DNA from 2 places in the Bacillus sp. 0209A genome. Region 2 is predicted to be linked to the other one. Evidence: predicted binding sites of a transcription regulator. Region 2 holds the regulator's gene; the other holds the start of a gene.
The links. The regulator NrdR, encoded in region 2, represses ribonucleotide reductase genes. The targets are predictions, from matches to a motif close to AACACNATATATNGTGTT.

Region 1: the regulator NrdR is predicted to act here: its motif matches at 8,879-8,896, upstream of nrdI (class Ib ribonucleoside-diphosphate reductase assembly flavoprotein NrdI).

What each region holds. Positions count from the first base shown of each region.
Region 1 is NZ_JBAIZV010000001.1:135,641-147,887, reverse strand. It holds gene V6D44_RS00625 (cytochrome P450 family protein) at 1-126, opposite strand, end outside; gene V6D44_RS00620 (hypothetical protein) at 352-708, opposite strand; gene V6D44_RS00615 (MBL fold metallo-hydrolase) at 787-1,611, opposite strand; gene aprX (serine protease AprX) at 1,720-3,048, opposite strand; gene V6D44_RS00605 (hypothetical protein) at 3,270-3,503, shown strand; gene V6D44_RS00600 (poly-gamma-glutamate hydrolase family protein) at 3,782-4,489, shown strand; gene V6D44_RS00595 (OsmC family protein) at 4,564-5,016, shown strand; gene ebrB (multidrug efflux SMR transporter subunit EbrB) at 5,029-5,382, opposite strand; gene ebrA (multidrug efflux SMR transporter subunit EbrA) at 5,399-5,716, opposite strand; gene V6D44_RS00580 (hypothetical protein) at 5,857-6,105, opposite strand; gene V6D44_RS00575 (YmaF family protein) at 6,195-6,608, shown strand; gene miaA (tRNA (adenosine(37)-N6)-dimethylallyltransferase MiaA) at 6,708-7,652, shown strand; gene hfq (RNA chaperone Hfq) at 7,692-7,913, shown strand; gene V6D44_RS00560 (YmzC family protein) at 8,108-8,383, shown strand; gene V6D44_RS00555 (hypothetical protein) at 8,465-8,695, shown strand; gene nrdI (class Ib ribonucleoside-diphosphate reductase assembly flavoprotein NrdI) at 8,939-9,331, shown strand; gene nrdE (class 1b ribonucleoside-diphosphate reductase subunit alpha) at 9,291-11,393, shown strand; gene nrdF (class 1b ribonucleoside-diphosphate reductase subunit beta) at 11,411-12,247, shown strand, end outside.
Region 2 is NZ_JBAIZV010000003.1:831,832-844,078, forward strand. It holds gene lytT (two-component system response regulator LytT) at 113-838, opposite strand; partial or broken gene lytS (two-component system sensor histidine kinase LytS) at 816-2,596, opposite strand; gene V6D44_RS15190 (HAD family hydrolase) at 2,772-3,554, shown strand; gene thrS (threonine--tRNA ligase) at 3,596-5,527, opposite strand; gene ytxC (putative sporulation protein YtxC) at 5,929-6,774, opposite strand; gene V6D44_RS15205 (TVP38/TMEM64 family protein) at 6,853-7,494, opposite strand; gene dnaI (primosomal protein DnaI) at 7,528-8,463, opposite strand; gene dnaB (replication initiation membrane attachment protein DnaB) at 8,491-9,912, opposite strand; gene nrdR (transcriptional regulator NrdR) at 10,027-10,485, opposite strand; gene speD (adenosylmethionine decarboxylase) at 10,762-11,142, opposite strand; gene V6D44_RS15230 (glyceraldehyde-3-phosphate dehydrogenase) at 11,381-12,247, opposite strand, start outside.

The DNA.
Region 1 (12,247 bases), on a different contig from region 2:
ATATGTGCCTCCGAACCGTTTTAATTCAAATCGGTGAAGGGGATCTTCCTCTCTAAATCGGCCCAAAACTGAAAAAGGATTGTGATGAAATTCTTTTCCGTGCGGATGAAACATCAATTTTTCCATTTGCATTCTCCTCGCCTAATAGGGTAAATAGATGTTTTTGCAGAACCAGCTTGTGAAATACAGAATTATTTGAAACTTAATCCTGTCTCTAAAACTATATATCTATTTTAGGCGTCATTCAATAGGGTGAAGAACGAAAAAATGAAAAAGTGGCTCCATGTAAAGCAGCGCCTTTGAATGATAGCTCAAAGGCGCTAAGCTGTATGATTTTGATGAAAGTGACCGTCAGCTGTGCTGGACATCAAATGTATAGACTGCACGATCTGTTACGACCTTCAATCCTTCGTTTTCTTGGTGAATATGAATATCACCTAATAAAGGAATCTCATAGGCGTTTTGCGGAAGCGGTATGTCGCCTTCTTCTGTGAAGGTTGTTCCTTCGCCTTCTAAAACGAGTTCTTCATTTGCAACATAGTCATCAGGATGATTGGTGCTTCGTATCCCCACTTTTTCAAGGTGGAGAACAATCTGATCCAAGTCAGAAATCTCTTCATCATGGGTCAATTCACCTTTTCTAATATCAAGTGTTTGGCCGACTTTTGATTCCAGCCATTGAGAAAGCTGTGTATTCGGGTGTGCCATCAATATTCCTCCTTTTGATCTACACGATACTATTCCCAATTGCTGCATCTTTTACACGGAAAAGAGCCGCCTCACCCTTTATGTATGAAACAACTTGTTGTTCAGTGCCTTGATATAACGTACGGCAGAACGCTGGACCGCTTCGTCGGCATTTTCTTTGACAACTTTTGAAAAAGCATTATAAATCCGGTTAAATTGAAGCGGTTTCACTTTGGCTGCTATTTCTTCAACTTTGGAGGCTGGGAGAGGAATGAGATTTGGATAGCTGTACATAAAGCTGACCCAGTTTCGATCCGCCGCAACTGCAATGATATCCCCGGTCAATAGACAGCCTTTCCCTTCATTGCCGTTGCGCCAATGGAGAACAGCACCGCCTTTAAAGTGTCCGCCCAAGCGGTAAAGGTCCAGTCCCGGCTTCATGTTGAGCGTTTCCCCTGACCAGAACTGAATGTGATTGCTTGGCCTTGCCACCCATTCTTTGTCATCCTCATGAATATAGATCGGGGCCTGAAACGCTTCAGCCCACTCCACTTGAGCAGAGTAATAATGCGGATGAGACAAAGCGATGGCTTGAATTCCGCCTAATTCGTTGATTTGCTTAATTGTCTTTTCGTCAAGATATGAAATGCAGTCCCACAGCACGTTAAAGCCCTTATGCTGGATCAAATGTGCTGTTTGTCCGATCGCAAACTCTGGTTCGGTTTTGATGCTATAAAGATGTTCTTCTTCTTTTTTGAGGATGTTTTGAAGGTTTCCTTTTTCATGCATGTCTGCAAGGGTTGTCCAAGCTTGTCCCTCCGGATGAATATACTGCCGTTCGTCATCGCAAATCAGACATGAGTCCGGCGGATTTACTGTTTGCGCATGTTGTACACCGCATGTCTCGCAGATATAATATGGCATTTCTTTCACTCCCTTCATTTATTTTCTATATTTTATCCCATTATTATGAAATTTGAAAATATAAAGCCGGCAAGTCTACTGAGAGATTTGCCGGCTCTATGAAGCTGTCTATTGGCCGGGAACGGAATTTTTTGCGTTGACAGCGCCCGCGCCGTAAACATTCGGATCTTCATCTTTCCATTTGTCCGTGCCATTTTTCAAAAGCTCTTTCACTTCATCAGGTGTAAGATCCGGGTTTTGCTGCAGGATTAAAGCTGCGATTCCTGCACATATTGGTGTTGCCATCGATGTTCCTGACATTGTAAAGTACTGAGATCCTACACGGCTTGACTTTTGAAGCTTATCGATATAAGAATTTGGAGAGCGAAGGGAAATGATATCAACACCCGGCGCTAAAATATCGGGCTTTACTTTCCCGTATACTGTCGGCCCGCGGCTTGAGAAGGAAGCGACCGTATCATCATCGCTGCTTGCGGTATCGTTATCGTCAAGGGCACCTACTGTCATCACCTTTTCGCTCACGCCCGGGCTTGCAATGGTTTGTGGATCAGGCCCAGAGTTTCCGGCAGCGACACAGACGACAATCCCAGCGTTCCACGCTTCGTCAACCGCTCTGACTAACGGGTCTTCCTGTTCATTATCATATCTAAGCGCATCGCCCCCGAGCGACATACTGATAATATCGATCGGTTCATCCGGATTATCCTCATTATATTGAATACACCACTCTACACCTTCAATAATGTCCGCTAATGTTCCTGAACCTTGCTTGTTCAATACCTTTACGCCGATTAGATTGGCTTCAGGCGCAGGTCCACGGTATTGGCCGGAAGAGGATGCGCCGCTGCTGGCGACATCACCTGCACAGTGTGTGCCATGGCCATTATCATCATACGGCTCAGTTTTTTGATTGACCATGTCGGCGAATCCGATAATCCTGCCTTCTAAATCAGGGTGCGGGTAGATTCCTGTGTCGACAACAGCGACAGTAACACCTTTTCCTGTCAGGGTTTGCCCGTTTCTGACAACTTCCTTCGCGTGGCTTGCTTCGGTTGCCGTGTCTAGAAGCGCTTTGACTTCACGGTTTAAATACACTTTGCGGATATCACTGCATTCAGAAAGAAGTAAATCTAGCGCTTGTGGGGTCACCTCCGCGCTGCAGCAATTGATTGTGTTGAAGCGTCTTTTTAGCTTGCTGCGTTTTTCTTTTTGCAGCACCTCTCCAGCCATTTGAAAGCCGGTCTCGTGACAGCCTTCCTCAAATTCAATAATGACCGACAATTTTTTTCGGTTTTTCAATTTGGTTTCGAAAAACTGATGCAAGAAGCAAGGAGTCCATTTGAAGGGCTTGTAAAGCTGCAAGACGCTTTCCCGTAACGGCCAATCTAGCTTATGAGCATTTGCTCTCACCATTTGTACCATAGAGTACCCAAACATGTATTTTCCTCCTATTATAAGGTATTCTGTATACTCTATGAACGGATGATAGGTTTGGTAAGTTTGTTTGTCCTTCATAGTAAGCGGACAAGAGTTGGTTTTAATGAATCTTTTGAATCAAATACGAAAGATTCAGGAGAGGAGGCAATCATTGGGGATTGAAAAAGAACATTTGTTCGTATTATAATGTTGTCATCAAACTGGCAAGGAGAGAACAACGTATGAATTTCTTCTTACATCGGTCTTTGGAAAGCCAAATGCCAATCAGCATTATATATATGAAGAAAGACGGAACGATTAGTAAAAGAACAATTATTGTAAGGCAGAAAAGCAAAACGCAAATCAAAGCTTTTTGTTTTTCGAAACAACAGATCAGAACGTTTTTGTTAGACTCTATTCTCTCTTGTGACTTTGTGAGAACAAATAAGCAAAACTTCCATTTTTCAGGCCGATAACAGGCTGTCCGTCTCAGCATGCCGGACAGCTGCTAAAAAATCTCCTTACACCTCTATACATGTATTTGCCAAGTGAGGTTGTTCCTACCTTTTTTGTCTTTCCTCTCAATCTTTTTTCACTCATATTTGAAACGAACCACTATTAACCGTGACAATCAATTGATTTTTTGAAACCGGGAACTTTTTCACTGCTGATATAGTGTATACAATGGTAAGATAAAACCTATTGGCTAAACCTCATATAATGAACCGCGCCATTCTTATGAAAGGAGTTAAACATGAGAAGATTTTTACTAAATGTCATATTAGTCTTAGCCATTGTCTTATTTCTGAGATATGTTCATTACTCATTAGAACCTGAACCATCTAATCAGCCAGATACATATTCAAATTTCAGCAGCTTGGCAGAAAATGAGAGCCCGGCCGATTATGATATTTCTTATAATGAAAAAAAAGGAAGCAAAGTCTTAATTATGTCTCCGCATGGCGGAAGAATTGAAGGCGGAGTAAGCGAGCTTGTGCGGTATTTCAATAATGAATACTCTACATACCTGTTTGAAGGCTTAAAGTCACACGATAATCAAACATTGCATATTACAAGCACCAACTTTGATGAGCCATTGGCTGGAAAGAAAATCAAGGAGCATCAATATGTTGTGGCTTTTCACGGATATAAAGGGGAAAGTAAGAATACACTTGTTGGAGGCACAGACCGAAAGCGTGCGAAAATGATCGTAAGGGCCCTTGAGAGAAGGGGGTTTTCAGCTGAGTTAGCGTCATCTAAAAGCGGCCTTGCTGGATTGAATGCCGAAAACATTAACAACAAAGGGGAAACGGGGCTGAGTATCCAGCTGGAAATCAGCCGCGAGCAGAGAGAAGCATTTTTCGATGATTTTTATTATAAAAATAGGAAATACACAAAGAACAGTGAATTTTATGATTATGTCCGTGCAATCAACAGTGTCCTTGAACAAGAGTATTCATAACAAGCAGACAAGAAGACAAAATAAGAGAAGATCAGTAGACTGAAATAGGATCATTAAAGGAGGCAAAACAGACGATGGCAGATCATCATTTTTATTTAAAAGCGAACTGGCCGGGTAAACGCAACGACGTTGGTACGATCGAAAGCGGAAACCTCAGCACATCTATTTCCATTCCTAAAGAAATGGATGGACCGGGAGAGGGGACCAACCCGGATGAAATGCTTCTCGGGGCGGCAGCAACCTGTTACATTATTACACTTGCTGCGATGATGGAAAGAAGCGGGCTGGAAAAAGAAGACCTGCAGATGGAGTCAGAAGGTATTGTCGACGTCACCAAAGGAGTCTTTACATACAAAAAGATCATTCACCGCCCCTCCGTCGTGCTCAAACAGGATGCTTCACAAGAGGATGTCGCATTGGCGCACAAGCTTTGTGAAAAGGCGGAGTCGTCTTGCATGATTTCACGCGCCATTCAAGGAAATGTCGAGGTGCAGCTTGAAGTCTCTGTAAAACCGGGTGGTGAATAAAAAAACAGACGGTCACTCACAGACCGTCTGTTTTTTTTCTTCAGCAGGGGCTTTCGATTGATTTAAAACGACGACGCCTGCAATGACAAGCGTGAGCCCGAATACTCCCTTTAAACTGATGGTTTCGCCAAAAAGCAAAAATCCGACAATGGCTGTAAGCGCCGTTCCAACACCCGACCATGTCGCATACGCGCTTGATAAGTCTAATGTTTTTAAAGAAAAGCTTAGAAAGGCAAAAGCAGAAAGAAATCCGCCAATGACTCCGATAATGGGCCACGCTTGTGTAAATCCTTCTGAAAGCTTCAGCATCGTGCTCCCGAAAACCTCAGATACAATGGCAAGAGCCAAATAAAGAAATCCTTTCATCATCATCAACACTCCCTTACTGCCAGTTAAGCAACACAACTCCTGAAATTAATAAAAGGATTCCGATAAGTCCTTTCACGTTCAGTTCTTCCTGGAACCATTTCACTCCGATCACTGCCGTCAGCACCGTGCCCACACCGCTCCAAGTTGCATACGAGAGGCTGAGGGGGATATGGTTTAAGGTGAGTGACAGCATGTAAAGGGCGATGAAATAGCCAATCACGACCAAGGCGCTGGGCTTCCACTTTTTGAAGCCGTCAGACACTTTCAGCATGGCCGCTCCAATTGATTCCGAGCATATGGCAATCGTGAGGAATATGTATCCTATTAACATCGTAAATGCTCCTCACTTCAAATGTGTCTTGAGATCATAAAATCGTCAGCTAGAAAAATAGTAGTGTATGCCTAACAATGAGTCAAGAGATTCGTTTCCGGTCCCATAAAAAAGACCCCTTTTTAAGAGGTCTGTTGTGCTTAATAGTAATAAGGATATGGAGGATAGTAGGGATATCCGCCATACAAATAAGGATTAAATAAAGCACTTCCTATAAGCCCGCCTGCAAGGCCTCCGATAAACGGCCCTCCAAAAAAACCAAATGGCCGGCCAAAACCAAATCCATAGCCAAATCCAGGTCTTCCAAACCCAAATGGTCTTCCGAATCCGTAAGGCCTTCCAATGATCCTTGTATCTGCAGCAGTGAAATAATGATCTACCTCATTCATGTTTTCTTTCCTCCTGTCATAAAGTGTAGATGATGCAGTGTATTCAGCCTACCCGGATTTGATTGGGCGTTTGATGAAAAAGAAGGGGTGTGAACTCATTGGGCCTGTATCCATCTGACTGGTCAAAAGCGCCGCCTCACGTACATGCTTATCTTGCCAAGACGACCATAGAACAGGGACATTATCATCTCATTGAAGGGTTTACTCAGCCGGCAAACGGATCGAATACGGATCAGCATACACACTACTTTTCAGGGATTACGTCTTTTGAAAACGGACATTTTCACCGGTATTACGGAATCTCGGGCCCTGCGATTCCCCGGACAGACGGCACCCATTACCACGAAATCGAAGAAACGACGTATCTGGCCTATAATGAGCCGATTGAGATCAGGTACGGAGGCGTTGTGTATGACCCGAATGATGACGGAAGAAAAACGCATCGGCATGCCCTGAAAGGGAAGACGAGAGAAATCGTCGGCAATGAGCCGCTCGGCTGGTAGAAGGATGTTTACCGATGCAAAAAAAGGGCAAAATGGATAGGTGGTTGTACATGATGAATGCTATAATGGGGGGAGATTTATAAAAGAGAGTGATACATATTGAATAATACGAAGCAGCCCGTTGTCATTTTAGTAGGACCGACGGCAGTGGGGAAAACAAATTTAAGTATTCAGCTGGCTAAATCCTTGAACGCGGAAATTATCAGCGGAGATTCGATGCAGGTTTATAAAGGGATGGATATTGGAACAGCTAAAATCACCGAACAGGAGATGGAGGGAGTGCCCCATCATCTGATTGACATTTTAGATCCCCGAGATTCCTTCTCCACCGCAGATTATCAAAACTTAGTGAGAAACAAAATCAGCGAGATTGCCAAAAGAGGAAAGCTTCCGATGATTGTCGGCGGTACAGGGCTTTACATACAATCTGTGCTTTACGATTATACATTTACGGAAGAGGCGAACGATCCTGCGTTTCGGCAGAGCCTGCAAATGGCTGCTGAGCGGGAAGGCACTGACTTTCTTCATGCAAAACTCGCTGCGGCAGATCCAGAGGCAGCTGCTGCGATTCATCCGAATAACACAAGAAGAGTCATTCGCGCGCTGGAAATTTTACATACGTCTGGAAAAACGATGTCTCAGCATTTGAAGGAGCAAAAACGAGAACTCCTGTACAATGCAGTGTTAATCGGGCTGACAATGGATAGAGACACGCTTTACGCTAGAATTAATCAGCGTGTCGATATGATGATGGAGGCAGGTCTTCTTTCGGAAGTGAAACGCCTCTACGACAGGAATGTGAGGGACTGTCAATCGATTCAAGCGATAGGTTATAAGGAGCTATTTGCACATTTTGACGATTTTGTGACGCTTTCTGATGCCGTCGATCAATTGAAGCAGAACTCAAGGCGGTATGCGAAACGCCAGCTGACATGGTTTCGCAACAAAATGCAGGTGACCTGGTTCGATATGACACCACCCGTTGATATGGAGCTGAAAAAAAAGGAAATTTTCACACATATAGCAGGAAAACTCGAACTTTAATCGAAACTGTATGATATAGAGAATCAAGGAGGACGAAACATGAAACCGATTAATATTCAGGATCAGTTTTTGAATCAAATCCGGAAAGAAAATACGTATGTCACTGTTTTTTTGCTGAATGGCTTTCAGTTGCGGGGCCAGGTGAAAGGCTTTGATAACTTTACCGTATTGCTGGAATCGGAAGGGAAGCAGCAGCTTATATATAAACATGCGATCTCAACGTTTGCGCCTCAAAAAAACGTCCAGCTTGAACTCGAATAGATCAAGAATACCATGTTAAGGCATGGGGAGGCTGTCGGGGGAATTCCGGCAGCCATTTTTTAAAATTGATCCACTTTCGTTCCAAGCTTTTTTGTAAGCTGACCATGCCAAGGCACGGTCTTTTTTTATGAGATCAACATATGTGAGATAAAATGGTATATGATGTATAAAAATGATCCGGGAGTGACGCGACCTTGTTTGAAAGTGAAGCAGAACTTAGACGAATCAGGATTGCGCTTGTGTGGATAGCCGTATTTTTGCTGTTCGGGGCGTGCGGGAATCAAGACACCATCATTGAAACAGACAGCGGCAATTCAGGCTATGAAACGCCTCAGCCAACCTCGTTTCCTCTTGAACATAATCATTTTGGCGTTGTGGAGGACGGCTATATCAAAATTTATGAGTATAATGAGTCCCGCAATGAGGTAAAGCTGAAAAAAGAATATTCGGATGATGATGAGCTTGAATAAAATTCACAAGCATCCGAATTTACAAAGCGGATGCTACCCGCTAAACTAAATACAGACACAGATCAAACAGAGGGTGAAAACATGAAGCATAAAGTGATCGTGAATCATTGGGAAGAAATTTGCGAAGATGATTCTTGCTATGAGTACGGAACAAGCATCATTGTGAACGGAAAAGAATTAATCAGAGAAGCGTCAATTATCAGCGCCTTGAAGGCGGTTTTAGAAGAGATCGGTGCGGATGTTGAAATAGAAGAAACAGTAGAGAGCGAAAAATGCTGTGATAGCTTAAGAAAAAAAAATCTAGACTACTAAGCAGTTTTTTTTCATGTTATGATATACATCGGCTTAAAAACGACACCCCGAGTAGGACGAGAGATCATTCTCGTTCTGCTCTCTTTTTTGGGCCCTGATGAGCCTGCCCATTTGCCTGATTTGATCAAAATATGAATTTTTCACGAAAACAAATCTATATATTGTGTTTTTGTTAGAGGATAGTATACTATATATAGTGTTAGTGATGAGAGATTCATATTTTTTGATAGGTCGTGATAAAACGTGGTACAAATCATATTTGATTCGAAAACAGGGAATGTTCAGCGGTTTGTGAATAAAATAGACTTTCAGCAGATACGCAAGGTGGACGACATTGACCACATGGACACTCCGTTTGTTTTGGTCACCTACACGACGAACTTCGGTCAGGTACCGGCATCAACACAATCATTTCTCGAAAAATACGCCCATCTTTTATTAGGAGTCGCTGCGAGCGGCAATAAAGTATGGGGCGATAACTTTGCAAAAAGCGCCGATACCATTTCAAGACAATATCAGGTGCCGATCTTGCACAAATTTGAACTCAGCGGCACATCTAAAGACGTTGAATTGTTTACTCAGGAGGTAGAAAGAGTTGTCACAAAATCAAGTGCCAAAATGGATCCAGTTAAATAACGAAATCATGATCCAAAAAGATGGAAAATTCCAGTTTGATAAGGATAAAGAGGCTGTACATAGCTATTTTGTAGATTATATCAACCAAAACACAGTTTTCTTTCACGACTTAAAAGAGAAGCTGGATTATTTGATTGAAAACCAATACTACGAAGAGGAATTCTTAAGCCTTTATTCTTTTGAAGACATTAAAGACGTGTTTAAGACAGCTTACGCTAAGAAGTTTCGTTTTCCTTCCTTCATGAGTGCGTTTAAATTCTATAATGACTATGCTTTGAAGACAAATGACAAGAAAAAAATCCTCGAGCGTTATGAGGACCGAATCTCAATTGTTGCGCTGTTCTTCGCAAACGGCGACACTGAGAAAGCAAAAGAATATGTGAACCTGATGATCAATCAGGAATATCAGCCGAGCACACCGACATTTTTGAACGCCGGCAGAAAACGCCGCGGTGAACTGGTGAGCTGCTTCTTGCTCGAAGTTAATGATTCTTTAAACGACATTTCAAGAGCGATCGATATCTCCATGCAGCTTTCTAAGCTGGGCGGCGGGGTTTCTCTTAACCTGTCCAAGCTCCGTGCCAAAGGTGAAGCCATTAAAGATGTTGAAAATGCCACAAAAGGTGTTGTAGGCGTGATGAAGCTCCTTGATAATGCGTTCCGCTACGCTGACCAAATGGGACAAAGACAAGGATCTGGAGCGGCGTACTTAAACATATTCCACCGCGATATCAATGATTTTCTTGATACGAAAAAGATTTCAGCGGATGAAGATGTACGTGTCAAAACGCTTTCTATCGGTGTTGTCATTCCGGATAAATTCGTTGAGCTTGCGCGTGAGGACAAAGCGGCTTACGTATTTTATCCGCACACGATTTATAAAGAGTACGGCCAGCATATGGATGAGCTGGACATGAACGAAATGTACGACAAATTTGTCGACAATCCCCGGGTGAAAAAGGAAAAAATCAACCCGCGGAAATTGCTTGAAAAACTGGCGATGCTTCGTTCTGAATCAGGCTATCCATACATCATGTTCCAAGATAACGTGAATAAAGTGCATGCGAATAACCATATTTCCAAGGTGAAATTTTCTAACCTTTGCTCTGAAGTGCTTCAGGCATCACAGGTTTCTTCATACACAGACTATGACGTAGAAGATGAAATTGGTTTGGATATTTCTTGCAACCTGGGTTCACTTAACATTCTCAATGTCATGGAGCACAAATCAATCGAAAAGACAGTTAAGCTTGCGACAGACTCTTTAACACACGTGTCTGAAACGACTGATATCCGCAACGCGCCTGCTGTAAGACGGGCAAATAAAGCGATGAAATCAATCGGTCTCGGCGCTATGAACCTTCACGGCTATCTTGCGCAAAACGGCATTGCGTATGAAAGTCCGGAAGCGCGTGACTTCGCAAACACGTTTTTTATGATGGTGAACTTCTACTCCATCCAGCGCTCAGCGGAAATCGCAAAAGAGAAGGGCGAAACGTTTGATCAATATGAAGGATCAACCTATGCGACAGGTGAATATTTCGAAAAATACGTTTCAACAGATTTCTCACCGAAATACGAAAAAATCGCTACTCTATTTGAAGGTATGCATATCCCGACAGCAGAGGACTGGGAAAAGCTAAAAGCATTTGTGGCTGAACACGGCATGTACCACAGCTACAGATTATGCATTGCGCCAACAGGCTCTATCTCATACGTTCAATCAAGCACGGCGTCTGTCATGCCGATTATGGAACGGATTGAAGAAAGAACATACGGGAACTCAAAAACGTACTACCCAATGCCTGGGCTTGCATCTAATAACTGGTTCTTCTATAAAGAAGCCTATGATATGGACATGTTTAAGGTTGTGGATATGATCGGGACTATCCAGCAGCACATTGATCAGGGAATCAGCTTCACGTTGTTCTTAAAAGATACAATGACGACTCGTGATTTAAACCGAATCGATCTGTATGCACATCACAGAGGAATTAAAACCATTTACTATGCAAGAACGAAAGATACTGGGCAAGACAGCTGCCTTTCTTGTGTTGTTTGATTAAAGGAGAGTTTATAGTGACGAAAATTTATGACGCAGCAAACTGGTCAAAGCATGAAGACGATTTTACCCAAATGTTCTATAACCAAAACGTGAAACAGTTCTGGCTTCCGGAAGAGATTGCTTTAAACGGCGATCTCCTCACATGGAAGTACCTCGGGAAAAACGAGCAGGACACTTATATGAAGGTACTGGCCGGACTGACTCTTCTTGATACAGAGCAGGGGAATACGGGAATGCCGATCGTGGCTGAACACGTAGACGGCCACCAGCGGAAAGCGGTGCTGAACTTTATGGCGATGATGGAGAACGCTGTCCATGCGAAGTCGTACTCTAATATTTTCATGACCCTGGCACCGACTGAAACGATTAATGAAGTATTCGAATGGGTTAAGCAAAATAAATATTTGCAGAAAAAAGCGCACGTCATCGTCGGACTTTACAAAGCCATTCAAAAAGATGATGAGATTTCACTATTCAAAGCGATGGTTGCTTCCGTCTATTTGGAAAGCTTCCTCTTCTACAGCGGTTTCTATTATCCGTTATATTTCTACGGACAAGGAAAGCTGATGCAGAGCGGTGAAATCATTAACCTGATCCTTCGTGATGAAGCGATTCACGGCGTTTATGTGGGTCTGCTTGCTCAGGAAATTTATAATAAGCAGACAGAAGAGAAAAAAGCAGAGCTTCGCGAGTTTGCGATCAACCTTCTGGATGAGTTATATGAAAATGAGCTTGAGTATACAGAGGACTTGTACGATCAAGTTGGACTCTCACACGATGTAAAGAAATTCATCCGCTATAATGCCAATAAAGCGCTGATGAACCTTGGATTCGATCCATACTTTGAAGAG
Region 2 (12,247 bases):
GGTACTCCCATTATAAATAAGAATCCTCTGTTATGAAGCGCTTACAAGATAACATGCCGAATAGCGGGACTGAGTTGCAGAATGAAATGGCTGAAATGCAAAAAGCCGCCCATCAAATATGGAGCAGCTTTTTCAATTCCTTCGCATATGTCCGGCTGACCGGTATTTTCGAACCGTCTTTCATGATCAGATTATATGTAGAATTAAACCATGGCTGAATTTCTTTAATATATTCGGTATTGACGACAAAGCTCCGATGGACGCGGATAAAATCAGCATCAGGCAGCTTTTTCTCAATGACAACGAGCGTATCGCTGACTGTATGAGTATTTTCGAAGGTTTTTACATTGACGTGGCCATCTTCCGTTCCGGCATAGACAATATCCTTCGTATCTACGATCACAATTGATTCTCCGACAGATAGCGCCAGTTTGTGCTGGCCGGCATGGCTGCTCTGATCTGTTTCAACAATATCCCGATTGACTTTTTTATATTTTTTTAACGTTTGCTGAATTCTTTCCTCATCGAAAGGCTTGGTTAAATAATCTAAAGCGTCCACCTCAAACGCTTTGAGCGCATATTGGTCATACGCCGTCGCAAACACAACAGCAGGAGGATGCTTCATTTTCTTCAATCGCTTAGCGATATCAAAACCGTTTTCTCCCGATAAATCAACGTCTAAAAACAGCAAGTCAGGTTTTTGATCCATCATTTGGTCAAAAGCAGATTCGATATTTTCCGCTTCATTGATTTCCATTTCCTCATTGGTCCGCTTGAGCAAGTAAGCCAATTCATCCCTCGCCAGCATCTCATCATCAACTATTAACACCCTGAGCATGTTTTTCTCCCTCTTTCATTGTTGCGTTGGGACTTGAAAGGACACCTCTGTCCCTTTTTGAACCTCACTCCTGATATTCAGCGCAGCCTGCTGTCCGAATAAACCGATCAGCCGCTGATTCAGGTTATAAAGCGCTGTACCCGTACCCTCCTTAGACGGAAACGGTTTCTTTCCGAGTTCCGGCAGGACGTCCGGCGGAATTCCCCGTCCGTTATCCGTCACCTTCATATAGACGGAAGTATCATCAGATAAGACACAAACCGTAACTTTGCACATGTCTTGTTTTTTCGGAAATGCGTGCCGAAGCGCATTCTCCACAAGCACCTGTAAAACAAACGGAGGGATTTCAATCTGCTCCAGTTTGCTGTCGATATTGAGCTCAATCTTATATTTCCCGGGAAAACGCGCCTGTTCTAATGACAAATAGGCGTGAAGGTGGTTCAGCTCCTTTGAGAGCGGAATCAGCAGCTGTCTCGCTCCTTGAAGGTTTGAACGAAAATAAACACTGAGCTGCAATAAGAGCTTACGGGTTTTTTCAACATCCGTGCGGGATAACGCAGAAATCGTGTTGATCGCGTTAAATAAAAAATGCGGATTCACCTGCGCCTGAAGCGCTTTGATTTCAGCATCTTTGAGAAGCTTGCTTTGCAGCTCTGCTTCCCCAAGCTCCAGCTGTGTCGAAAACAGCATGGCCAGCCCCTCAGCAAGCTCTTCCTCTACCTGACTCAGGCCTGCCGGGCTTTTAAAGTACATTTTTAAGGTGCCGATTGTATTGCCGTTTGATGTCAGCGGCAGGACAATCGCCGCGTGCAAGGGACATTCAGCATGCGTGCATTCAATCTCTTCCTGAGTAACCGCCTTCATGATTTCTCCTGTTTTGATCACCTTTTTGGACAGGCCGGTGATCAAGCTTTTTGATGGAATGTGATGATCTATTCCCGCGCCGACATGCGCAAGGATCTTCTCATTATCAGTGAGAGAAACAGCATCTGTTCCGGTCAGCTTATGGATAATAGCCGCCACACTTTTACAGGAGCTTTCATTTAATCCTTGGCGAAAAAACGGAAGCGTCTGGTCAGCAATCGTCAGCACTCTGTGCGTTTCAAGCGCCCTTGCCTGCTCTTCTTTGCGAATGATCACTTGGATAATGGACAGGAAAATAAAACTGCCTGTTCCATTGATGAGTATCATCGGAATCCCGATTATGCTGACAAGTTCCCAAGCGTCACTGAACGGCTTCGCCATCAGCAAAATAATCACCATCTGCAGTGACTCCATACCGATTCCCACAAGAGCGGCGATTCGAGGTGTCGGCATTCGGTAGCGCTTCGTAAAATACCGTCCGATCAAACCTGCTAGAACACCTGCTAAAACCGATGATACCGCACAGCTTATGGCCGTGCTGCCGCCGAGCGAAAAACGGTGAAGGCCCGCCAGTACACCGATTCCCGCCCCTACAAGCGGACCTCCGAGAAGGCCTCCGATTTCCACGCCCAAAATACGGGTATTCGCGATAGAGCCCGACGGATCTATCGCAAACACCCAGTCATTGTTTACAATCATATTTTTTTGAATTTCGATGCCTGTATAATTGCTGATGATGCTGAAGAGAGAAAAAATAGAGATTAAAACCGCTTTTCCTTTATAGCCGTCCTGATTTTGCAAAGCTTGTCTGAAAAGCTTCGTATGGGCGAGAATAAACCCCAAAATCACAATAATCCCTACCCTTTCAAGCATCATAATCATTAAATGAATCATGCGTGTCACCTATTCTTTCCGTTTTCATTCTAGCATGTTTTCAGTCAATGAGCTTCACGGCTGACTGTTTTTTTAAAATCATCTGAAAACATATTTCACAAGGCTTTTATCTATTGTAAAATAAAACATGAGCCTTTTGGCTGAAAGATTTGAATCTGAAGCAGAGGAGAAGATCATGAAAGCCGTATTTTTTGATTTAGACGATACACTACTTTGGGATGAAAAAAGTGTCAGAACAACATTTGCAGAAACTTGTTTACAGGCGGAAAAAAAATATGGCCTTGACCCGCAGGCATTTGAAGAAGCTGTTCGCGAAGCGGCGAGAGAATTGTACATGTCATATGAGACGTATCCATATACAGTGATGATCGGCATTAATCCGTTTGAAGGACTGTGGTCCAATTTCTCAGAACCGATCAGTGAAGGCTTTCAGAAGCTGAACAAGATTGTGCCGGAGTACAGAAGAAACGCTTGGACAAACGGACTGAAAGCGCTTGGCATTGATGATCCCGCATATGGCGAATACTTGGGAGAGTTTTTCGCAGCAGAGCGCAGAAAACGCCCATTTGTATATGATGAAACATTTGAAGTGCTCGATCAATTAAAAGGCAAGTATGAACTGCTGCTTTTGACAAACGGCGATCCGAGCCTGCAAAAAGAGAAGCTCGCCGGCGTTCCAGAACTCGCCCCTTATTTCAATGAAATCGTCATCTCGGGCGCTTTTGGCAAAGGGAAACCGGATGTTTCCATTTTTGAACATTGCCTTGAGCTGATGAATATTGAAAAAGACGATGCGATCATGGTCGGCGATAATTTGAACACTGATATTTTAGGCGCCTCAAGAGCCGGAATCAAAACCGTTTGGATCAACCGGACGGATAAGAAAAACGAAACGGGCGTGGCACCTGATTACATCATCAGCAGCCTTCATGATTTGTTTCCTATAATAGAGAAATAAAAAAAAGCATGATCTCTTCAACGAGATCATGCTTTTTTAGCTTATTTTTTCGCTTCAGCTACTGCTTTTTTCACAAAATCATCAAGCGAAATGGTTTCAGAGTTCTGCTCTCCGTACTTACGGACGTTTACCGCTCCGTTTTCTGCTTCTTGATCACCGACCACAAGCATGTACGGGATTTTTTGCATTTGCGCTTCACGGATTTTGTAGCCGATTTTTTCATCACGGCTGTCGACTTCTACACGCAGGCCTTCACGCTGCAGGCGTTCCTGCACTTTTTTCGCGTAGTCTAAATGCACAGCAGGAGAAACCGGGATGACTTGGAATTGAACCGGTGCAAGCCATGTTGGCAGCGCGCCTTTGTGTTCTTCAATTAAGAAGGCAACAAAGCGTTCCATTGTTGAGACGACACCTCTGTGAATCACAACCGGACGGTGCTGCTTGCCGTCTTCACCGATATAAGTCAGATCGAAACGTTCAGGTAATAAGAAATCAAGCTGAACCGTAGACAATGTTTCTTCTTTGCCGATCGCTGTTTTTACCTGAACATCAAGTTTAGGGCCATAGAATGCCGCTTCACCTTCTGCTTCGTAATAGTCATGGCCGATTTCATCCATTGCCTCTTTCAGCATGGATTGCGCCTTGTTCCACATTTCATCGTCATCAAAATATTTCTCCGTGTCTTCAGGATCACGGTAAGACAGACGGAATGTGTAATCACTTAAGCCAAAGTCTTCATATACGTCCTGAATTAAACGGACTGTACGGATAAACTCGTCCTTAATTTGATCCGGGCGCACAAAGATATGTGCATCGTTTAATGTCATGCCGCGCACGCGCTGAAGGCCTGACAGGGCACCTGACATTTCATAACGGTGCATCGTTCCCAGCTCCGCAATCCGAATCGGAAGTTCACGGTAGCTGTGAATGTCTTGTTTGTAAATCATCATATGGTGCGGACAGTTCATTGGACGTAGCACAAGTGTTTCGTTGTCCATTTCCATCGGCGGGAACATGCCTTCCTGATAATGCTCCCAGTGCCCTGATGTTTCATACAGTTCTTTGCTTCCAAGCACTGGTGTGTATACGTGCTCATAGCCGAGACTGATTTCTTTATCGACAATGTAGCGCTCGATGACGCGGCGGATTGTCGCCCCTTTTGGCAGCCAAAGCGGCAGGCCTTGTCCGACTTTTTGAGAATTCGCAAACAGCTTTAACTCTTTGCCGAGCTTTCTGTGGTCACGCTCTTTCGCTTCTTCAAGCATGCGAAGATGCTCTTCCAGATCAGCTTTTTTGAAGAAAGCTGTGCCGTATACGCGCTGAAGCATTTGGTTATTGCTGTCACCGCGCCAGTATGCGCCTGCAAGGCTTAACAGTTTAAACTCTTTGATTTTTCCTGTTGAAGGAACGTGTACGCCGCGGCACAGGTCAAAGAATTCACCTTGCTCATAGATCGAAACGGTTTCTCCTTCCGGAATCGCATCTAATAGTTCAAGCTTCAGGTCATCGCCGATTTCAGCAAAACGTGCTTTCGCTTCTTCGCGGCTGACCTCTTTTCGAACGATCGGGAGGTTCGCATTAACGATTTTTTTCATTTCTTTTTCAATTTTCGGCAGATCCTCCGGCGTAATCGCTTCTTCCATTTCTACATCGTAGTAAAAACCGTTTTCGATGACCGGACCGACACCGAATTTGACATCTTTGTAAATGCGTTTAATCGCTTGAGCCAGCAAGTGAGCCGTACTGTGGCGCATTATTTGAAGGCCTTCTTCGGAACCTTCTGTAATGATTTCCACTTTACCGTCTTCATTGATCGGCATTTTCAAATCAATTTCTTCTCCGTTCAGTTTTCCGGCTAATGATTTCTTCTTTAATCCCGGACTGATGGATGCCGCGATATCCTCTGTTGTTGTTCCTTTCGCAAACTCCTTGACTGCTCCATCAGGAAATGTGATTTTTACCATATCTGACATCTATGTCACTCCTTTTTTTGCATATAAAAACCCCGCCCCCTATGAAAGGGACGAGGTTGAATAAACGGAATCGTGGTTCCACCCTTTTTTCCGCAAAGCCAATATTCCGGCACTTGCGGCTCTAATCTCTGTAACGGGAGTTCCCGTCAGCCATTACTGCTCCTTATCAAGGAGGGGTTCACAGCTGAAGTTCAAAGGCGGTAAAGCGAATGGTCCTTAGCTAGGAAGCTTGCAGCCGGGGCTTCCCTCTCTTTGAGCCGGTATCATTCCTTCATGTCCTTATCAATACGTGTGTCTTTCTTAATCTCCTATGTATTATAAATTGTTCATTCCAAAAAATCAACACGATCGCATTTCCTTTTTTCCAAACCGACAGCCCTATATATACAGGCTGCCGGCCCTTATCCTTCTGAGTGCTCTACCGGTATTTCTGCGTCTGAAAAAGCATGCAGCGGAAGCATTTCCAGTCGCTCTTGAAATACGTTTTGAATGGTCCTTGCCATCATATGCTCGGGCTGGTCGGTATAAAGCACCACTTCATCAGGCGCGATGGAGATCAGCGGCGCGAGCAAATGAGAATCAATGTACATAGGATGATCCCGGACAAATCGCCTGTCTATGTATTTCATTTTTTCCCGTTCCTGCACATAACGCAGCTCCCAAATTGTAAATGAACCGTCATGGACAATATGCACCTTTTTGATTCGCGGCTGTTTGGCCATTACATATTCTCTGAGTGTTTGAATAAAGTTTTGATATTCCTGTTCCATTTTATATTCATCTATCGCCGCTTCCGTAATGTCTCTCAGCTGCTTGTAGTATTGTCCGAGCCGGAAGGTCTGAAAGGAACGAATGGAAAATAAGCCTTCCTCTAAACGAATCGTTTGGAGTTCATCCAAAATTGATTGTTTCCGCGAAAGCTTTAGCGGCTCAAACGGAAGATCGTCCGCTTCTCCTTCAATAATACTATGGGCAAGCTGAAGGATTTGCTGCTGTTCATCCTGGTCCGTGAAGCAGTATGTTTCCTCAATCAATGACAGCATATGTTCGTCTTCTTTGCACTCTAAAAAAAACTTGACCAGAATCGGCTCCATAAAACGCTGAATAGAGATAGCCGGCTTAGCTTTTTCAATCCCGATTTTTCGTATGCCTTCCCGGACAATGATATAGTTCCGATCGTCCGAATGCTGAATGAGATGTAAAAAAGCGGCTGCATCATGGTCATCTTCAAAGATTATTTCAAGCATGTTTGTCCCCCCTTACGGCATCTGTTACAAGTATATGGGGGATGTTTTTAAAATAGACGTAAAGGTCATTGGCAAATGTTAATTTGATTCTTGGAACAAGTTTTGCATTTTCTTTCTGAAGATAAACGGCAGCGAAATAAACACGCTATACAAAGCGATCACCATAAAGAAAGCGGGCAGATTTCCAGTTGAAAAGCTCGCTCCCAGCACATTCAGCGCGATGGTCCCGGGAATGATTCCCGCGGCCGTTGCCGCAAAATACGGCAGCGCTTTGACATTGGAAAGGCCTGCCGCATAGCTGATGAAATCAAAATTGATCGGCATGATTCTTAAAAGAAAGATATAAAAAAATCCGTTATCCTCCATCTGCTTCTGAATGGCTTCAAGCTTTTCGTAATGGCCGTTCTTTTTCGCCGCAAACAAACCTGCGGCAAAAAACGAAACAGCTGAAGCGCACATTGAACCGAATAACGTGTAAAGCGTGCCGAGAAGCGGGCCAAATGCGAGTCCTCCCGCTAGAGAAACAACAGATACGGGAAATAAAATAAGAGGCCTGACGATGGATATCCCGATAAACATCACCGGTGCAAAGGCCCCGAACGACAATACCCATATCCTGATCTCTTTCGGCGATAAATTCAAATACGTTTTATTTCCCCAAAAGATTATTCCTGCACCTGCAAGCACTGCCAGCCATTTAACAGCTGTTTTTCGTTTCATACCCTCAGTTCCTTCCCCTTTGAACCGCAGCAGTTACGGATGTCGGCGGTTTTCTCCGTCCAGGCGGATTGGAGCAGCCAAATATAAAATTCGCTCCATAAGTCTTGCCGCTTTTACTTCTTCCTTTTCTCCCCTTTGCGAATACGTAAAATGATGCTTCAGCTCGTCAGGTGAGAAATTAGACGAAAAGAAAGTCGGCAGCTGCTGGGACATTCTGTGCTGAAGCACTGTTCCGATGACTTCATCCCTAACCCAGCTCGTCATTGATTCCGCTCCGATGTCATCAAGCATCAATACGGGTGTTGATTTGACCATATTGAGCTTCTCTTCCAATGACTTGTCTTGCAGCGAATTCTTAAGCTCTCTCACAAATTCGGGCACATAGACGATCATCGAGGAATACTCTTTTTCCGCCAGCTCATTGGCAATCGCAGCGAGCATAAACGTTTTTCCTACTCCGAATTTCCCGTGTAAATACAGCCCTTTCCCTTTTCCCGTCTCATTATAGCTTTTCAGAAAATCCGTCACATGCTGGAACATCGCGAGCCTGCTCGGGTCACTGATATCAACTTGCTGGAAAGTCGCTCCGAGAAGATCCTGCTGGATATACATGCTTTTCATAAGGGACTTCTGTTTTTTCTGCTTATCGAGTTTCCGTTTAACCGGACATTCATAATACTCGATACCAATAGATTGGCCATTGACAACAAGCTTCGGATGGTAGCCCTCCAGTAAATTGTTGCAATCTTTATCTTCCGAACAATAGGAGCATTTCTTGTTTTGCTCGATATATTCATAAAGCTTGTTTAAGCTCTTTTCGATCATTTTTTGATCAATCACTTCTTCGTTTTCCTTCAAAAATGCCTGAACATCTTGATCCTTCATGACTTTTTCCTTCATTTGTTCAAGACGTTTTTGGAAATCCGGCCTGCCGGTTACGCCCTGCAGGGAACGGCCGATTGGTTCCATCTATTCCTTCACCCCGCATCTCTGTCTTTAATAGGCAGAGTATTTTTTCAGTTTTTTCATTTCTTCCATCATCTTTTTCTTCTGTTCTTCCAAGTCCTGCGGATGCAGCTTCCCCTGTCCGGATTCTGACTCGGAGGCTGTCTCTTTTTCTTCCATCCAGTCAGGAAGTTTTTCTTCGCGAATCACTTTTTGGTTTCGTTTCGAAGGCTGATTTGCTTTCCCTTCAGCCCATTCAAGGTATTGGCGGTTTTCTTCTATCGCGAGCTTCATCGCTTCTCTGACCGTTTTTACCTTTTTGCGCGCCCAATGCGAGGCGATCTTTTGGATATAATTTTTCGACAGCTTCATGTCGGTTTTCAGCATGACATAATAAATTAACACATTTGTAACGCCTGGCTCGAGCTTCTGTTCAAACATAATCTCTTCTATGATTTTCAGATCAGCTTTTGACGGCTCTGTTCCGTCGGCAATGTCCTGCAGAAGCTTCTTCGGAGAAATCGTCTCCAGCAATGCGATCAGCTTTCCGTCCAGCGAATCCTCTTTCGCCGGTTTTTCGCCTTCTCGCAGATGCACCGGCTGTGTTTTTTCAACGACGTCTGGCAGCTGTCCGTTTCTTTCGATTTGATACCAGTCGCTGGCCGCTTTTCTTAAAGCCTCCGACGTAATAACGTCACGCTCATCAATTGCACTCATCACGACATTTTGCATCTGCAAAGGGTCTATACCGTACAGATAAGAAAGCTTTTTGATTGTGTCCCGCACCTGCTGGGTCATCGCTTTTCTCGGAATCATCGTCTCAGAAAGTCCCGCTAAAAACAAATCAAAATCAAACACATCCTCTGTTATGGTATAGGACGGAGCCTGTCCGACAGAAGTATATTCTGTGCCCTCCGCAAGTCTCACCGTTTCCTCCATATCAGATGTAAGCTTCCATTCACTCGGCTGCAGCGATTCAAACGCATGATTAAACGGCCGCGTAATGTCCTTCGCATCCTCTGAAATGGCCGGATGCGTGAAAAATTGTTTTAATTGCTGGTATTTTGTTTTTCCGACTCTATTGTACAGAAAAACATTCAGCATCCCGTCTTCAAAAAACTCATTTGGCCTGAGCGGCGGAAGGAGTTCATATATAAAGAGGCGCTCCTGCCGCTCGGATTCTTTCATATATACTTTTAGCAATCCGATGCCCTCGAGCTTCCCTTGTTCCTGATGGATCGTTTTTAAATTAGACTGTGTCATCCCCATCAGCTGTCTATGTGTGGACTCGCCGCCCCACAGACGGTTTTGTTCCAGCTCTCCCCACAATGTCATATAAAGTGAGAATGCAACAGGGCCGATTAAGGGCTGGTACAGCAGTGTGATTATTTGTCTGTCTATATCCTGAAGCATCGATCTGCTTTTGACCGCATAAGGATCTACAGGCAGTACATCTTTCCAATAGTCAGCCATACATTCTCAAACCTTCCGAATTTGTTTCTACCTTTCATTTTACACCGTTTCTTATATCTATCAAATGCCAATTTTGCACATGAGAAAAGAGCTAGAAGAATCCTCTTAGCTCTTTTAACGCTCTTTCTTTATTAAGTCTTTTAGTTCGTCGATAAAGACGTTTATATCCTTAAACTGCCGATAGACAGACGCGAACCGCACATATGCGACCTCATCAATCTTAGCCAGCCGGTCCATGACCATTTCTCCGACGAATTCGCTTTTCACCTCAGAGCAGCCTTGATTGCGAAGTTCTTTTTCAATATCAAAGCACATGTCTTCAAGCGTTTTGAGTGGAACGGGTCTTTTTTCGCATGCTTTTATGAGGCCGCGCAGCATTTTTTCTCTGCTGAATTCCTCCCGCACGCCTTCTTTTTTCACGACGATGAGCGGGGTTTCCTCCACTTTTTCAAAGGTGGTAAACCGGTAATGGCAGCATTCGCACTCGCGTCTTCGGCGAATGGATTTCCCATCATCCACAGGCCGTGAATCAAGGACCCGCGTTCCGTTATGCTGGCATGAAGGACATTTCAATAAAATCAGCTCCCAACTATTTCGTTCCCTGGAATGTATTTTCGGCAGCCTCCGCCTTTTAAAAATAAATGTGACAGCCATCTGTCAGGAGAGCCGTTCTGGGTAAAGCTGTATCTACAGCATCAGGTGGTTTGTGAAAATCTCTTTCTATTTTACAAAAAAAATGAAAAAAGAAAAAGCTGACCGCCCTTGTTTGTTTATAAAAATAAAAGGAGCATAAGCTAAAAAGCGCATAACGGCTTTCTAGCTTCAGCTCCCTTTGTGTTCGTGTTTACTTTATAGTACTTTCGCTTGCGCCTGTTTAATTTGCACAGGCCCCATTCCTCTCGGTATTTCAATGTTTTCTCTTGTATCAGCATGTAATGCCTCTGCGATATAGTCAGCAGCGACATTAGGATCTAAGTCTCCACAAGTATAAACATCAATGCTCGCATATCCGTGCTCAGGAAAACTGTGAATAGTTAAGTGTGATTCAGAAATAATCACAACTCCGCTTACGCCTTGCGGTGCAAATTTGTGAAATGCGACCTCGCGCACCTCAGCACCTGATTTTAGAGCAGCATTTACAAACGTTTTTTCAATAAAATCCATGTCATTTAGCTTATCAAAATCGCATCCCCATAGCTCGGAGATAACGTGACGCCCCATTGTTTCCATAGTCATGGACCCCCCTTAACAAGAATTAAAAAGTGAAATTCCAACAACTGGGTCGGCCATTTACCACGGGGGAAAGTTAGTCCGGAGAGGTCCTAACCCTTTAAGTAATTCCGAAACAGTCTCAAGCAAGAAGTTCACGAAAAATAGTATACTGTGTTTAAGTCTAATTTGCAAGGTGCGTTTTTTTAGAAATATGCTGTTAAGGGTTTTTTCTTCAAAATATGTCCACGACCTTATTTTATACAGCAGACGGATGTTTCATTCGTGCCGCTACATGGCGGATCAGATCCACGACTCTGCACGAGTAGCCCCATTCGTTGTCATACCATGCGAGCACCTTTACTTTACTCCCTTCCATTACCATTGTTGTCAGCCCGTCAATGACCGCAGAATGCGGATTCGTATTATAATCAGTCGAGACGAGCGGTTCATCTGAATAATCAAGCACGCCGTACATCGAAGTTTTGGCAGCCCGTTTAAATGCCTCGTTTACCTCTTCAGCCGTCACATCCATTTTCAGATCGACAACGAGATCAACCAATGAGACATTCGGAACCGGGACACGCAAGGCGAGGCCGTGAAGCTTTCCTTTCAGATGCGGCAGCACAAGCGAAAGCGCCTTTGCCGCTCCTGTTGTCGTCGGAATGATGGATTCACCGCATGCCCGCGCCCGTCGCAAATCTTTGTGCGGATTATCAATATTTTTTTGGTCATTCGTATACGCGTGAACTGTAGTCATCAGCCCGCTCTCAATGCCAAACTCTTCATCCAGCACTTTTACAACAGGCGCAAGACAGTTTGTCGTGCATGATGCATTTGAAATAATGACATGGCGGTCAGCGTCGAATTGGTCCTCATTTACTCCCATCACAATGGTAACGTCTTCATTTTTTCCCGGAGCAGTCAAAATGACTTTTTTTGCGCCCGCTTCTATATGGCCCATCGCTTTATCTTTTGAATTAAACTTCCCTGTTGCTTCGACGACTATGTCAATATCATATTCCCGCCAAGGCAGCTGTTTTGGATCACGGCTGTTTAACAAAAGCACTTTCTTTCCATTTACAATCAGGCTGTCTTCACCGGCCACAACCTCTTTGTCGTACCT